DNA from 2 places in the Arthrobacter sp. YD2 genome. Region 1 is predicted to be linked to the other one. Evidence: riboswitches for the same ligand, from Rfam matches in the RefSeq annotation. Region 1 holds a riboswitch; the other holds the start of a gene.
What was found. Region 1 has a riboswitch for S-adenosylmethionine ahead of QWJ37_RS11820 (bifunctional o-acetylhomoserine/o-acetylserine sulfhydrylase). Riboswitches for the same ligand answer to the same signal wherever they lie in the genome.
Positions count from the first base shown of each region.

Region 2: linked by a shared signal. The riboswitch ahead of QWJ37_RS03740 (hypothetical protein) and the one ahead of QWJ37_RS11820 (bifunctional o-acetylhomoserine/o-acetylserine sulfhydrylase) in region 1 are both predicted to bind S-adenosylmethionine.

Region 1 covers NZ_JAUHHB010000003.1:158,838-166,495, reverse strand. The annotation lists gene QWJ37_RS11840 (MFS transporter) at 1-32, shown strand, start outside; gene QWJ37_RS11835 (sugar-binding domain-containing protein) at 38-2,035, shown strand; gene QWJ37_RS11830 (hypothetical protein) at 2,148-3,092, opposite strand; gene QWJ37_RS11825 (VOC family protein) at 3,263-3,913, opposite strand; SAM riboswitch class IV at 4,075-4,191, shown strand; gene QWJ37_RS11820 (bifunctional o-acetylhomoserine/o-acetylserine sulfhydrylase) at 4,271-5,587, shown strand; gene QWJ37_RS11815 (homoserine O-acetyltransferase) at 5,603-6,721, shown strand; gene QWJ37_RS11810 (SRPBCC domain-containing protein) at 6,829-7,254, shown strand; gene QWJ37_RS11805 (hypothetical protein) at 7,291-7,644, shown strand; gene QWJ37_RS11800 (SGNH/GDSL hydrolase family protein) at 7,641-7,658, opposite strand, start outside.
Region 2 covers NZ_JAUHHB010000001.1:756,147-763,804, reverse strand. The annotation lists gene QWJ37_RS03765 (hypothetical protein) at 1-186, opposite strand, end outside; gene QWJ37_RS03760 (ATP-dependent DNA ligase) at 257-1,324, opposite strand; gene QWJ37_RS03755 (alpha/beta hydrolase) at 1,335-1,886, opposite strand; gene QWJ37_RS03750 (LLM class flavin-dependent oxidoreductase) at 1,978-2,997, shown strand; gene QWJ37_RS03745 (hypothetical protein) at 3,043-3,336, shown strand; SAM riboswitch class IV at 3,600-3,732, shown strand; gene QWJ37_RS03740 (hypothetical protein) at 3,748-4,179, shown strand; gene QWJ37_RS03735 (VOC family protein) at 4,260-4,694, shown strand; gene QWJ37_RS03730 (hypothetical protein) at 4,742-4,912, opposite strand; gene QWJ37_RS03725 (CPBP family intramembrane glutamic endopeptidase) at 5,013-5,774, opposite strand; gene QWJ37_RS03720 (NAD(P)H-hydrate dehydratase) at 5,859-6,740, opposite strand; gene QWJ37_RS03715 (histidine phosphatase family protein) at 6,721-7,461, opposite strand; gene QWJ37_RS03710 (MFS transporter) at 7,523-7,658, opposite strand, start outside.

The sequences.
Region 1 (7,658 bases):
CTGCCGAAAAGAAGGAGAACACAGCCCCGTGACACTGATGACCGAGTGGGGAACGGACCTGGATCCGGCCGCCGTGCTGCAGGAATACCCCCGGCCCCAGCTCGTGCGCGACAGCTACCTGAACCTGAACGGGTACTGGGAATACGCCATCACTGCAGGCGGACGCGAAGAGGCGCCGGACGCTTGGGACGGGCAGATTCTGGTGCCGTTCTCCCCGGAGGCACCGCTGTCCGGCGTCGGCCGGCAGCTGCAGCCTTCCGAGGCGCTCTGGTACCGGCGCACTTTCATCCTGCCCGCGGACTTCGCCGGGGATACAGGATTGGCGGGGGAGCGGGTGCTGCTGCACTTCGGCGCCGTGGACCAGAGCTGCACCGTCACGGTCAACGGTGTTCCAGTAGGCGGGCACGACGGCGGCTACCTGCCGTTCAGCTTGGACGTCACCAAGGCGCTGGCCGGGCAACCCGGCGCAGAGCAGGAGCTCGTGGTCCGGGTGCGGGACATCAGCGACACCGGCTACCACAGCCGTGGCAAGCAAAAGCTGGACCGGGGCGGCATCTGGTACACGGCGCAGTCCGGCATCTGGCAGACCGTGTGGCTCGAATCGGTGCCCGGAAAATCCATCGGGGGATTGGCCCTGGTGCCGGATCTGGACTCGCTGACGGTTACCGTGCAGGTCAGCGATGCCGGTACGGCGGGCACCGCCAGCACCGGGCATGACAACGGCAACCAGGCCAGCGCGGCCGGGGCGGATTCCACCGGAACCCCGGCCGGGGGAGCGGACCTAAGCAGTGCCGGAGTGGCCGTGCCCTCCGAAGCCGGTACCCCGGCCGGCGGAGCGGACCTGAGCAGTGCCGGAGTGGCCGTGCCCTCCGAAGCCGGAACCCCGGCAGGCGGAGCAGACCTGAGCGCCGAGATCACCGTCTCCGCGGCCGGACAGACCGTGGCGCGCGCCGTCGTCGTCCCCGGTGTTCCACTGCGCCTTGCCATTCCCCACCCGCACCTGTGGACCCCGGAGGACCCGTTTCTTTATGACGTTCAGGTGCGGCTGCTCGACGGCGGGCGCGAAGTGGACCGGGTACAGAGCTACACCGGGCTGCGGACCTTCGGCATGGGTCCTGACGCCGCAGGGCGGCTGCGGTTGCTGCTCAACGGCCACCCCTACTTCCACGCCGGGCTGCTGGACCAGGGTTACTGGCCGGACGGGCTGTACACCGCGCCGTCGGACGCCGCGCTGGCTTCCGATATTGAACGGGCACGCGACCTGGGCTTCACCATGCTGCGCAAACACATCAAGATTGAACCGTTGCGCTGGTACTACCACTGCGACCGGCTGGGAATGCTGGTCTGGCAGGATCTGGTCAACGGCGGGACCACGTACCGGCATTCGGTGGTCACCGCTCCTGCCGTGGCAGGGACGCACCGGCGGGATAACGCGTATCTTGCCTTCGGCCGTGATGAGGAAGCCGGCCGGGCCGAGTTCCTGGCGGAGATGCACGGCACGGTGGAGCTGCTCCGCAACACTGTCAGCCTGGCCGTCTGGGTGCCCTTCAACGAAGCCTGGGGCCAGTTCGACGCCAACGCGGTCACCGCGCAGCTCCGCCGGCTGGATCCCACCCGCAGCATCGACCATGCCAGTGGCTGGCATGACCAGGGCGGCGGCGACATGAAAAGCCTGCACGTCTATTTCCTGCCGTTCCGGCTGCGGAAAGCCTGGCTGCGCGGCAGCCGCGCCGTTGTCCTCTCCGAATACGGCGGCTACAGCCTGCGCATCCCCGGACACACGTTCAATACCAAGGAGTTCGGCTATCGGAGCTTCCGGACCAGGCAGGCGCTGCAGCGCGCTTACCGCCGGCTGCATACCCGGCAGATCGAACCGGCGGTGGCGCGCGGCCTCGCGGCCACGGTCTATACCCAGCTCACCGACGTCGAGGACGAGGTCAACGGGCTGGTCACCTATGACCGGGCGGTGCTGAAGATCGACGCCGGGACGCTGCGGGAGGTTAATGCCCGGCTGATCCGTGCTGCGGGGCAGTGACCGGCGGGTTTTCTGCTGCGGTCCGTGACAATCGACCGGTTTGGGAAATCCCTGCCAGTTTGCGGCGGAGGGAATTCCCAAAACGGCAGGGAATTCCCAACCGGCAGAGAGTTCAGCGCTGGCGGCGGGTTGGAGACAGGCCAGCTTGGATCAGCCGGTGGACCAGGCTCTCCGGGTGCTGCGCCGGCATGCGGATATCGCGCCAGGACCAGCGGACAAAAGCGACCCCGGTTGCACGGATGGCGTCTTCGCGACGTTTTTCCCGCATCAGCGTGTCCCACGACGGAGGGAGTACGGATCCGTTGGCACCGTACTTCACTGCACCGTCGAATTCTCCGACCACCCGCTGGTCCTTCCAATAAAAATCTGTTCGGAAGTGACCCATTGAAGTAAGAAATTCATACTGAAGCTCCGGAACCGGAAAACCATGGCGGTGCAGAACTGCACGTGAATACGATTCCCCTGGGGACTCGGACCGGGGGTCGGCAAAGTCGATTACGCGCCGGGCCCTCGTCTGTTTGGCCATGTCGGGCAGGTTCCGAGCCAGTTTTTCCAGCTCGTCTTTGTTCGTGGCTGGGCGGCCGTGCACCAGGTCCGGGCGCAGGACACTGTCCATAGCCGGAACTGAGTGCTCGAAAGCCAGATACGCGGCCATGTCCAGAGCGGTCTGTGCACGGGAGGTCAGCGACATTCCCTCCACAACATCGAGCGGCTCCAGCAGCTTACGTTCCGTCCAGTGGAGACCGCCCCGGCGCCGGCCGTGGGAGGACGGGGAAGCCAGCAGTAGTACCTCAGGTGGTGAATCGATCACCGGTAGCCCCCAAATGACGGCGGCGGACTGCTGGACGAGGACGCGTTGCCCGGGCACCTGTTGTGATGCTGCCTGGATACGTACCCGCTCTTTTTCCCAGGCACGGAGCTGTCGCCATACCTCGACGTCGATATAGATCCCGGCACGAAGCCGCACCAGTTGCCCCGCCCGGCACTGCAGGGCAAGGGAACGGCGGCCTGAGCCGAAGGAATCGGCGTCAGCCGCGAAGATGAGCTCGGGATTCACGCCTTCAGGGTGGAAGGGCGGTGGCGTAGATGCGAGCGAACCAGGCTCAAATGTGGAAAACCTGCGGCTCGGAGAGAGAATCTACCGGTTTGGGAAATTCCTGCCACTTTGCAGCGGAGGGAATTCTCAGACCGGACGGAAAACCCCAAACCGGCCGAAAAACCCCGGAGCTAGATCTCCACCCGGCCGTTGGCGGTGTCGAAGGTGACCGACATGATGCCGGGCGTGCCGGCCGGAGCGATCCAGGTGACATCGACGCCCTCCAGCGGTGCCTCCACCGGGTGGCCCAGCCAGTCAGTGACCCGGGCAGCCGAACCGGCGATGGTCAGCGAATTCAGTTTCACCGAACCGGGCATCCCGGGCAGGGCATTGGAGGGGTGCAGTGCCTCGGTGCCGTCATCCCAGCGCAGCAGGTAGGGCACCTGGGGATCCGCGATCAGGCCGTTGATGCCGATCTGGCGCCAGGTGAGTTCCTGGCCATCAGGGAATTTGCGGTTGCCCGGCACTGACGGGCGGCCCAGGCGTTCTTCGAAGGGCGAGAGGTCATCGACTGCAACGCACCACCCCATCCAGCCGCCTCCGCATTCGGAGCGCTGGCGGACGGCCTGCCCGAAGGGCGCCTTGTCCGAGGCAGGGTGGTTGAGCACCTCGACAACTTCCACATATTGGTTGTTGGCCAGGGGCAGGATCATATTGCGGGTACCGAATCGGGGGTGGACGCCACCCTTTACGAAGTCGGCTCCGAGAGCAGCAGCAATCCTCTCGGTGGTGGCCAAAAGACCGTCGGATTCACAGGCATAAGAAACATGGTCCAAGCGCATGCGGCTCATTGTGGCACGTTGTGATGCCCGTCTCGACTAAGGGAAGCCTAAGAAGAAATCCAGTTGCCTCAGGACACGAAATCTATACACGGGGCCGGTTATTTTTTCACGAAAAGTCACGAAGGTTGCGCATCCTCAGCGGATCAGTTTTTATGGGTGCAGGTCATGAGTGCCAGCAGATAGCCCCGGCTTGCTGGCCGGCAACCCTCCAACCGCGGTGGGGTGCCCCGGGTGAAGACCTGGCCGCACGCCAAAAGGGCGTCCGGCAAGCGCGGGTCCCACAAACCCCACCGGACATCCGGCGTACCCGGATGTTCCCGCGAAGGTAGTGTGCGGCCCCTGGAATGAGGGAGCATCATGAGTGCAGATTGGTCTTTTGAAACCCGTCAGATCCACGTAGGACAGGAGCCCGACGCCGTCACCGGCGCCCGCGCCCTGCCCATCTACCAGACATCGTCCTTCGTCTTTCCCAGCGCCGAGGCAGCCGCAAACCGGTTTGCCCTGGCCGATCTTGAACCCATCTACACCCGGATCGGAAACCCCACCCAGGAAGCGGTGGAGAACCGGATCGCGTCCCTGGAAGGCGGGGTCGGCGCACTGCTGCTGGCCTCGGGACAGGCCGCGGAAACCTTCGCCCTGCTGAACGTGGCCCAGGCCGGTGACCACATTGTGGCCAGCCCCAGCCTGTACGGCGGCACGTACAACCTGTTAAAGCACACGCTGAAGAAGTTCGGCATCGAGACCACCTTTGTGCAGGACCCGGATGACCTGGAGCAGTGGCGCACCGCGGTGCAGCCCAACACCAAGGCGTTCTTCGGCGAGGTGGTGTCCAACCCGCGCCAGGACGTACTGGACCTTGAAGGCATCAGCGCCGTGGCACACCAGGCCGGGGTGCCGCTGATCGTGGACAACACGCTCGCCACGCCGTACCTCATCCGCCCCATTGAATGGGGTGCGGACATTGTGGTGCACTCGGCCACCAAGTACCTCGGCGGGCACGGCACCTCCATTGCCGGCGTCATCGTGGATTCGGGGAACTTCGACTTCGCGGCGGACCCGGAGAAGTTCCCCGGCTTCAACACACCGGATGAGAGCTACAACGGGCTGGTCTACGCCCGGGACCTGGGGGTCGGGAGCCCGCTTGGCGCCAACCTGGCCTTCATCCTCAAGGCACGTGTGCAGCTGCTGCGCGATCTCGGCTCGGCGGTCTCACCGTTCAACGCGTTCCTTATTGCCCAGGGCCTGGAAACCCTCAGCCTGCGGGTGGAGCGGCACGTGGCCAACGCCGTCGAGGTTGCCAACTGGCTGGAGGCGCACGACGACGTCCTGTCCGTTGCGTACGCGGGCCTGGAGTCGAGCCCGTGGTTCGAACGCGGACGCAAGTACGGCCCGCGCGGAACGGGGGCCATTGTGTCCTTCGAGATTGCCGGGGGAGTGGAAGCAGGCAAGCGGTTCGTGGATGGTTTGGAACTGCACTCCCATGTGGCCAACGTGGGTGACGTGCGCTCGCTGGTCATCCATCCGGCCTCCACCACGCACAGCCAGCTGGGAGCCGAGGCGCAGCTCGCCGCCGGAGTCAGCCCCGGGCTCGTGCGGCTCTCCGTGGGCATCGAGCACATTGACGACATCCTCGCGGATCTCGAGGCCGGCTTCCGGGCCGCCAAGGGCGCGTAACGGGGCACCGTGACTATTCGGCATTCTGCACCGCAGTACCCCGCCACCGCCGTGGACGGGGTGCTGCGGTTCGCCTCGATCGGCGGACTTGAACTGGAAACCGGCGGATACCTGCCCGACGTCGTCCTCGGGTATGAGACGTGGGGCCAGCTGAACGCGGACGCGAGCAACGCCGTGTTTGTGGCCCACGCCCTCACCGGAAGCACCCATGTGGCCCGCGGGCACACGGATGAGCCCGGCTGGTGGGATGAGCTGGTGGGGCCGGGCCGGCCCGTGGACACCAATCGGTTCTACGTGGTCGCGGCGAATATGATCGGCGGCTGCTACGGCTCCACCGGCCCGTCCTCGCTGGACCCGCAGGGCCTGCCGTGGGGCTCACGGTTCCCGCTGGTTACCATCCGAGACGCCGTGCGGGCCGAGGCACGGCTGGCGGACCGCCTTGGCATTGCCCGCTGGCATGCCGTGCTGGGCGGCTCCCTGGGCGGGGCGCGGGCGCTGGAATGGGCGGCCACGGAGCCGGACCGGGTGCAGCGCTGTGCCGTGATCGCGGCAACCCCGGCCAGCACCGCCGAACAGATCGCCTTTGCGCAGGCGCAGATTGCCGCCATCCGGCTGGACCCGGACTTCAGCGGCGGCGATTACTACAACGGGAACCCGCCCCTGGCAGGCCTCGGCCTGGCCCGGCGGATCGCCCACATTACCTACCGGTCCGAACCGGAGCTCGAATACCGGTTCGGGCGCAGCCCGCAGGAGGACGAGAACCCCTTCGGCGCCGTTTTGCCCGCTGAACGGGGCCGATACGCCGTCGAAAGCTACCTCGACCACCAGGCCGGCAAGCTGGCCGGCCGTTTCGACGCCAACACCTACCTGGTCCTGACCGAAGCGTTGATGGGGCACGACGTCGCCCGCGGGCGCGGCTCGCTGCGCCAGGCCCTGGCGCGGACGACGGCGGAATTCTTTGTGGCTGCCGTGGAATCAGACCGCCTCTACTTTCCGCAGCAATCGGCCGACCTCGCTGCGGCACTGCCGCGCGGCACACAGGTGCATTTGATCCGCGCCCCGATAGGGCACGACGGTTTCCTCACCAACGTGCGGGAGATCGCCGGCCCGCTGCAGGCAGCCTTCTTCGCCTAGCGGAACGGTGGAACGCCCGGCACCGCCGGAGGCAATCCCTGCCGCGGACGCTCGGTACCGGAATTCCTCCCTTGCCAACGGGTCCTGTCCGGGCGAAAACTCTTCCCATGACAGACCGCATCCACCTTTCCGGACGTGCCCGGTGCTCACCGCAGGTGCTCTGGCACACGCTCGTGGACAACCGCGCCGCCTGGTGGCCGGACATGGACTTCGCGCCCCACCCCGGCGCCCCGCTGCAGGAGCGCTGGATGGAGGACGGAGTGGAACACATTTCACGCGGAACGGTCCTGGCCGTAGCCCCGGAGAAACTGCTCTCCTTCCGGTGGACGGCCCCGGACTGGGAGGCACACACCGTGGTGAGTTTTGAACTGATCCCGGCCGACGACGACGGCGGCGGCAGCGGGGGCGCGACGGACGTCGCCGTCACCGAAAGCGGGTTCTCCGGGCTGAAATCCGGCCCGGAGCTTTCCGAGGCGCACCGCGAAGGCTGGGCGTTTCACCTGGCCAACCTGATTGAGCAGGCGGAGAAGTAAACGTGAATCAGGCGCGGGCAGGTTAGCCTTGGCGCCATGAGTGAAACAGCGGATGCCTCCAACCGCCGGCCGGGCCGGGCAGCGCGGATCCTCAGGGCATCCGCGCTTCCGCTGGTGGCCGGTGTGCTGGTGCTGACCGGAGCAGTGCTGGCCGCGACCGGGACAACGGAGTCCTTCGGCTGGTTCTCCTACGCTCCGCTGCAGGAAGGAACACGGGCAACAGGCATGGGACCCGGAAGCCTGCTGGTGCTCACCAGCAGAATGCAGCTGGGCTATCTGCTGATCGGCACAGGCCTGGTTGCCGCCGCCTTCTGGGGCGGGTTCCGGCTGGGACGGCGGCCCGGGTCCGCCCGCAGTACGCGTCGTCAGGACCCGGCACCGCAGGACTAGTCTTCCGTGTCGGA
Region 2 (7,658 bases), on a different contig from region 1:
AAGGGCGAACCCTGCGGATTCCCAGGGCCCCAGGCCGAAGGAGAGCACAAAGCCCGATATGCAGCAGGACTGGAGCAACACGTACCAGAACGGAGCTCCGGTGGACCCGCTGACTGCCGCCCCGTCGGCGTCCAGCGCCTCGAGGTGGTGTCTTGCGGTCTCCGGGGTGACATCTCGACTTTCCATATCGGCAACTCTAGACTTTCCAATCCGGAAAGTATAGACCCCGGCGGAAATCCGCCAATCCCTCTCCCCGTCAGGCCCCGAGCACCTCTGCCAGATCAAACTTCACCGGCTCCTCCAGCTGGTCATACGTACAGGATTCCGGTGTGCGGTCGGGCCGCCAGCGCACAAACCGGGCCACGTGGCGGAACCGTTCACCCTCCATGTGGTCATACTTCACCTCCACCACCCGCTCCGGACGCAGCGGAACAAAGGAGAGATCCTTCTTCCCGCTCCACCGGCTGCCTTCGGAGTTCCGCGGCGTGCGGGTGCCGCCCTCCTGCTCCTGTGCGGCCCAGGGATGGCCGTCCTCCTCAGCGACCAGGGGCTGCAGTTCCTCGAAGAGCTCCCGACGCCGGTCCATGGAAAAGGCCCCTGCCACGCCCACGTTGGTGAGCACGCCGTCGTCGTTGTATATCCCCAGCAGCAGCGAACCGATCAGGTCCGGGCCGGATTTGTGTACCCGGTAGCCGGCGAGCACGCAGTCGGCTGTGCGTTCGTGCTTGAGCTTGGCCATGGTGCGCTTGTTCGGCGCGTAGGGTCCGTCCAGCGGTTTGGCCACCACCCCGTCCAGCCCCGCACCTTCGAAGCGCTCGAACCAGTCCCGGGCCAGCGCCGGATCGTCCGTAGCCGCTGTCACGGACACCGGAGCCTTTGCTGCCTTGAGCGCCTGCACGAGTGCCTCGCGCCGTTCGGCGAACGGCTTGTCCGTGTAGTCGGTATCCCCCAGGGCCAGCAGATCGAACGCCACGAACCGGACCGGCGTTTCTTCCGCGAGCAGTTTCACGCGGCTGGCGGCGGGATGGATGCGTTGCTGCAGCAGTTCGAAGTCCAGCCGTTTGCCGTCCGATGCCACCATGACAATTTCGCCGTCCACCACGCAACGCTCCGGGAGGTTGGCTTTAAGGGCTTCCACGAGTTCGGGGAAGTAGCGCGTAATGGGCTTTTCGTTCCGGGACCCGATTTCGACGTCGTCCCCGTCCCGGAAAATGATGGAACGGAACCCGTCCCACTTGGGCTCGTAAAGATAGTCCCCCTCAGGGAGGGAACTGACCGCTTTGGCCAGCATGGGCGCAATGGGAGGCATCACCGGAAGTTGCATGAGCCCATTCTTATCCGAGCGGAGCCCGTTCCCCCAGCCCTGCGAGGAAGGCGGTAAGTAAATCCCTGCCCTGTTCCCAGTAGCCGACGCCGCTTTTCTCATTGATGTGGGCCAGTTCCCCCGCGCAGATCACGGGAACCCTCCATGCTCCGGCCATCGCCTCTGCTGCCGGCAACGCACAGTACGGGTCACTTTCGCTGGCCACGAGCAGAGCCGGAACGGGCAGCTCCTGCAGCCGCGGATTACGGAAGGTTCCGGCCGGTGCCGGGAAGGATGCGGCGGCGGGATCAGGCGGGCTGACGAGGAAGACGCCGCGGGCGCCACCGGGATTTCGCAGCAGCCATTCTGCGGCAGCCAGGCAGCCCAGGCTGTGCGCCACGAGCACGGTGTCTCCGTGCCGCTCTCCGGCGGCCCGGTCCAGCGCCGCCATCCAGTCCTCCAGCTCGGGTTCATCCCACGACGACGGCGCGAAACGGGTGACGTTGGGCAGCTCCGCTTCCCAGCGGCTCTGCCACTGGTCGGGTGGTGAGCCGTTGTAACCCGGGACCATGGTGATGTGCACTGTGCCTGTTTCCTTACGGTGGTTTCGCGGCGCCCGGCCGCGGGTCTGGACGGCCGGGAATACCGCAGAGTGCTCCGGCGCTGTGGCTGATATGAAACGAATAGGGTTCCTGTCCTTCGGACACTACCGGAACGCACTGGGGTCCCGGACGCCCAGTGCCCGGGACGCAGTATTGCAGCAGATCGAGCTGGCGGTAGCCGCGGAGGAAATCGGCGTCGACGGCGCGTACATGCGGGTACATCACTTCGCGCCGCAGTTCTCCGCCCCGTTCCCCACGCTTGCCGCCATGGCGGCCCGGACCAGCAAAATCGAACTCGGCACCGGCGTGATCGACATGCGCTACATGAATCCGCTTTCGATGGCGGAAGATGCCGCAGTGGCGGACCTGATCAGCGGCGGACGGCTGCAGTTGGGCATCAGCCGGGGATCCCCCGAGCCTGCCCTGCGGGGTTATGAGTCCTTCGGTTACGTGCCGGGGCCGGACTCCACCGACGCGGACATGGCTCGCCAGCACACCGAGGTGTTCCGTGCCGCCATTGCCGGTGCCGGGGTGGCCCAGTCCGATCCGGCAATGACCGGGACAACCGCCCCCATGGCCATCGATCCTCTTTCTCCCGGTCTGCCTGAGCGCATCTGGTGGGGTTCGGGCACCCGGGCCACGGCCAAGTGGACCGGTGAGCAGGGCATGAACCTGATGAGTTCCACCCTGCTGACCGAAGACACCGGAGTTCCGTTCGACCAGCTGCAGGCCGAGCAGATCGAGGTCTACCGCAAGGCCTGGGCCGACGCCGGCCACCAGGGCACGCCGCGGGTCTCCGTGAGCCGCAGCGTCATCCCTCTGGTGACCGGGGAGGACCGGCATTACTTCGGTCTTCGCGCGCAGGCCGAGGGACGTGACCAGGTGGGCCACCTCGACGGGGGCCTCGCCCGGTTCGGCAAGAGCTACATCGGCGAACCCGACGTGATCGCTGCCGAACTGGCCGCTGACGCTGCCGTGCAGGCCGCAGACACCGTGCTCATCACCGTGCCCAATCAGCTCGGCGTGGACTACAACGCGCACCTGCTCGAAAGCATCGTCAAGCTCGTGGCTCCGGACGCCGGCTGGCGGTAACGGGGCGGTGTGAGGAATCGCTCCCTGCTCAGTAGGATCAAACGTATGGAGAGCGATCGCCACCCCGCAGATGAGGGGTGGGTGTTTGCCCCTGCACCGCCGGACACGAGTACCTATACGGGCCTTGGGACAATCACCGTCGACGGCGAGACGTTTGCAGTGCGCAGGCGTGACGAGGATGGAACGATTCTCTATGACTGGGTCTCGGGACCCAACAATGGTTATGGATTCAACGCCCTCGGCAGGCGTGAACCGCCCACGCATCAACAGCACGTGGCCGCTATTCGCGATTTCCTCTCGTCCATTGACCCCGCGACGGGGTACTTCCACGACCCGTAGGCTCAAGACTGCCAGCTGAATTGGTGATTGAGGCTAGTGCCTGACAGGCAAGTCAGGGTGCCATCGCCCAGACGAGATGCCGTGTGCCGGACGGGCCGGGTAAGGCGGCTTTATTAACTCTCGCGAGCTCTGCGAGCGGGAGTTTTCGTTGCCGCCGTCCCGGTCCGCCCGGCGCACCGCCGCCCGACGCCGCACGACCACACCAGACCCTGATATTGCGTCTCTGTCGAAATGTCGGTGCCCTCGGTTACAGTAGTTTCTAGCTTCACGAGATGTGGCCTCCGCCCGGTTCGCCGGGCATAAAAGCTCCGACTGGCCCCACACCAACCCCACTGTTCGGCGGGTGGTTCGGATGACGAAGCGGCCTGCTCCAACCGGTGCAGGCAAGGACAACCTGAAAAGGAACCCACTGTGAGCATGTCCAGTGTCAGCAACTCCGGCTTCAACCCCGATTTCAACAACTCCTCCATCAGCAGCAGCTGCTCCGGTTTCGCGCCCGGCCACAACGTCCATTGGATCCACCGCCGCCGGCTCGAGGCGTGGGATCAGTGGTCCGACGTCGAGGTCGCAGCCGACCCGGAGCTGGACCTCATCCACCTCGTAATCGACGGAACGCAGCAGCTGATGTGGTTCCACAACGTGGGCGCCGTGGCCGCCGCCCTGGACGCCGCCGTCGACACACCACAGTGGTGCCAGCGATACTCCACACTGATGGTGCCCGGCGGTTTCGGCTCGGATGCCCGGAGCTCTTTTTTCTACTTGGCCCGGCCGGAGCGGGTGCTGCCCTGCATCGGCTCTCCGGTCCGGGCTCCCGAAACCGAGCGGATTGACGGCCAGGCCTGATTCCCGGCCGGTGAATATGCGGACTGCATCTGTCCGCATACCAATGACGGCCGTGCTGTTCGGGTTCTAGCCTCAATGCCATGACGAATATACAGATCTGCGTTGACTGCACCGATGCCCACCAACAGGCGGATTGGTGGGCCGAAACCCTGGGCTGGACGCTCGAGCCCGTGGACCAGGACTTCATTTCGTCCATGCTGGACCAGGGCTTGGCGAACCCGGAGGACGTTATCGAGCACAACGGTGTCCGGGTCTGGCGGGACGGCGCCGCCATCTGTCCTGCCGACGAGGTGGGCCGGAAGGACCGGTTGCGCATCCTGTTTCAGCCGGTTCCCGAGCCCAAAACCGTCAAGGACCGCATTCACCTGGATGTCCGGCTCCAGGGCCAGGATAAGGACGCGGCCCGGGCCGCCTTGGAGGAACGGGGTGCGTCCTTCCTGACCGAAGCAAGCCAGGGGCCGCACTCCTGGTACGTCATGGCGGATCCCGAAGGCAACGAGTTCTGCATCAGCTGACGGGGTTGCCGGGGACAGGCGGCGCAGGCCGCAGGCCCCCGGCCGCGTCAGTTAACCGTTCCGGTGTCTCCGCGCAACTCTCCGCGCAGCTGGGCAATCCGCAGCCGGAGGAAAATGATCACGAGTACCAGGGCCCAGACCACAAGGACGGCCACTGCGACCACCAACAGGAAATACAAAATTACGAACACTGCGCCGATTCCTGAGCCTACTGACACGCCGATCCCCCGATTCTGTGTGCCGGCCCCGGGACGGGTCCGGTCCTGCCACCGATGCTAGGGCATGGCTTCCTGCCGGGGCCGCATTCCCGCGGCGAGATTACTGCTGCAGCAGTTCCGGCGGAATGGCGTAGATCAGCACCACGCTGAGCAGGTTCTTCGCAGCATGCACGCCGTAGGACAGCATGAAGTTGTTTCCTGCCCATACGTACAGCCCGACCAGGACGGCACCGGTGGCCAGATAAGGCATCAGGACCGGCAGTGACAGGGATTCCTTACCCACAATGTGGATGGAGGCGAAGAGCAGGACGGACAGGATGCTGCACGCCCAGATGTTCCAGTAGCGGCTGAGTTTGCCGATGAGCAGGTGCCGGAAAATGTACTCCTCCACGAAGGGCGCCAGGATGACGACCAGCGGCACCACCAGCCAGGGAGACATTTCGGTGACCAGCCCCTGCACAGCCTCCTGGTTCACGGCGGTTTCGGCCTGGCCGGCGATGATCACGCCCACCATGGAAGCGATGATTGTGAGGATTACGCCAATCGGGATCAGGGCAGCGGTCAGCACCGGCCGGGTGGCAAGGACCCGGGTCTCGCGGGCAACATACCGCCGGGCGGCAATAAGGGCCAGAATTCCAGCGACCGCATAGAAGCCCAGATTGATGACGTAGGCCGCCACCACCGGGTCCGGAATCAGCACCGAGAGCCCGGGAATGTTGATGGGCACAAAACTCAGCAACAGCAGGAACAGGACGTAAAAGCCCGCCGCGACGCCGTCGCTGCGGGTGAACCGGTAGGAAAGCCACGGGATTTGTGCCGCTGCCCGCCCCGACGGGCCGGTCCGGTATTCGTTAGCTGTCATCACCTCAGGATAAGAGGCCGTGCCGCCCCGTGCAGCCCGTTCTTGGTTCAGCGCGTACGGCGGCCGCCAAAACGCGCCCGCTGCCTAGTTCAGTTCCGCAATCACAGGCGGCATGGCCTCCAGCAACTCGCGTGCCAGGAAGCTGAGGGGTCCGCGGGACGCCGAGAGCCGGTCCCCCGCCACGGCGTGCAGGTAGGTGCCCCAGCATGCCGCCTGTTCCGGCGTCGCCCCGCGGGCCAGGAAACCGCCTACCGCACCGGCCAGGACATCCCCGGAGCCGGAGGTCCCCAAACCGGGATTGCCGGCGGGTACTTCCCAGCTGGAACCCTCCGGTGCCGTGATGAGGTTCTGGGCCGTCACCACTGCCGAGTACTTCCGCGCCACCTCCAGCGAGGCGTCAGCCATGTCCAAAGACTCTTCGTCAGTGTCCTCCTCCCCCAGCAGGTGCAGGATCTCGGTCCGGTTCGGCGTCAGAACCAGCCGGCCAGCCAGCACCTTGGCCACCTCCGGCTGTCCGGGCAGGACCCCGAGCGCGTAGGCATCAAGCACCACCTGGGTCTTTTCCCCCAACAGGGGAACCACGGACACCAGCAGCGCCGCTGTCTGTTCAGCGTCCGCCAGGCCCGGCCCAATCACCACGGCGGCGGCCGAGTCCAGATCTGCTGCAAGGACCGCACCGGCAGCACCGCCGTCGATGTAGCCGCCGGACTCAGCGAGTCCCGCGACGCCGGCTTCAGGAACGGCGACGGCGACACTCACGGCAACGGACTCGGCCAGTCCCATGGTCAGCCGGCCGGCCCCGACGCGCAGCGCGGCAAGGCCCGTCAGCATTGCGGCACCCGGAGTGCGGCGTTCCCCGCCGATCACCAGCACCGTTCCGCGTTCCTTTTTGCCGGCGGTGTCGGTGGAGAGCTGCCAGCCGCGGAGCAGGTCCGGGGTAACCAGGTCAGCGCGGGTGGATGTCATGTTCATCTCCTGCGTGTTCGGTGACGGGTGCTCCGCTGTCCTGCAGGTGCAGCACGCTGTTGAAGGTGCGGACCTCCCACGGTCCGGTGCCCGACGGGCGCACGAGGCGGGTGACGGAGCCGTTGCGCACGCTGTTGGCCGCGGCCGTATCCAGCAGCTCCTGCTCGGAGAACCGTTCGCAGATGTAGCGGATCAGCATGATCACCGCGTCGTGGCAGACCACAGCCACCCGCTTGCCGTCCGATTCCTCGTCCAGGTCCCGGAAGACCGAACGCAGCCGCAGGGCAACGTCTGCCCAGGACTCCCCGCCCGGCGGCCGGTAAACGAACTTGCCCAGCCAGGCCCGGCGTTCGGCTTCCTCCGGATAGCGGGCCGCGACTCCGGCGGAGGTGAGCAGGTCAAGAACGCCCAGTTCCCGGTCACGAAGGCGTTCATCGATGCGCATCTGCCCGGCGATGCCGGGCAGTCCGGCCAGTTCGGCGGTCTGCCGGGCGCGAAGGTAGGGCGAGCACCACACGGCGTCGGGACGTTCGTCGACAGGCAACCCGGCGAACCAGCGGCCCACTGCTTCTGCCTGGGATTCCCCGTCCGGGCTGAGCGGGACGTCGGGGTCCCGCCATTCGATCTCGATGCGCTGGGCACCTTCTCGGCTCGCGCGGGTGGCAGCCACGTTGCCTGCGCTTTCACCGTGCCGGATCAGGATCAGTTCGGTTGCACCCATGCCGGTGACCTTACTCCCGCCTGCACCGGCACGGGAGCGAAACGCGGTCCGCAGCAGGATCTCAGGTACGCGTCCGCTCATCCACCCGGCCGCCGTTGCGCACGGTGAAGGTCAGCAGGAACGCCACGGCGGCGAAGGCTGCCAGCAGAATCAGCCCCACAAAATAGCTCCGGTTCGCCGGGTCGTAGGTGGCTCCC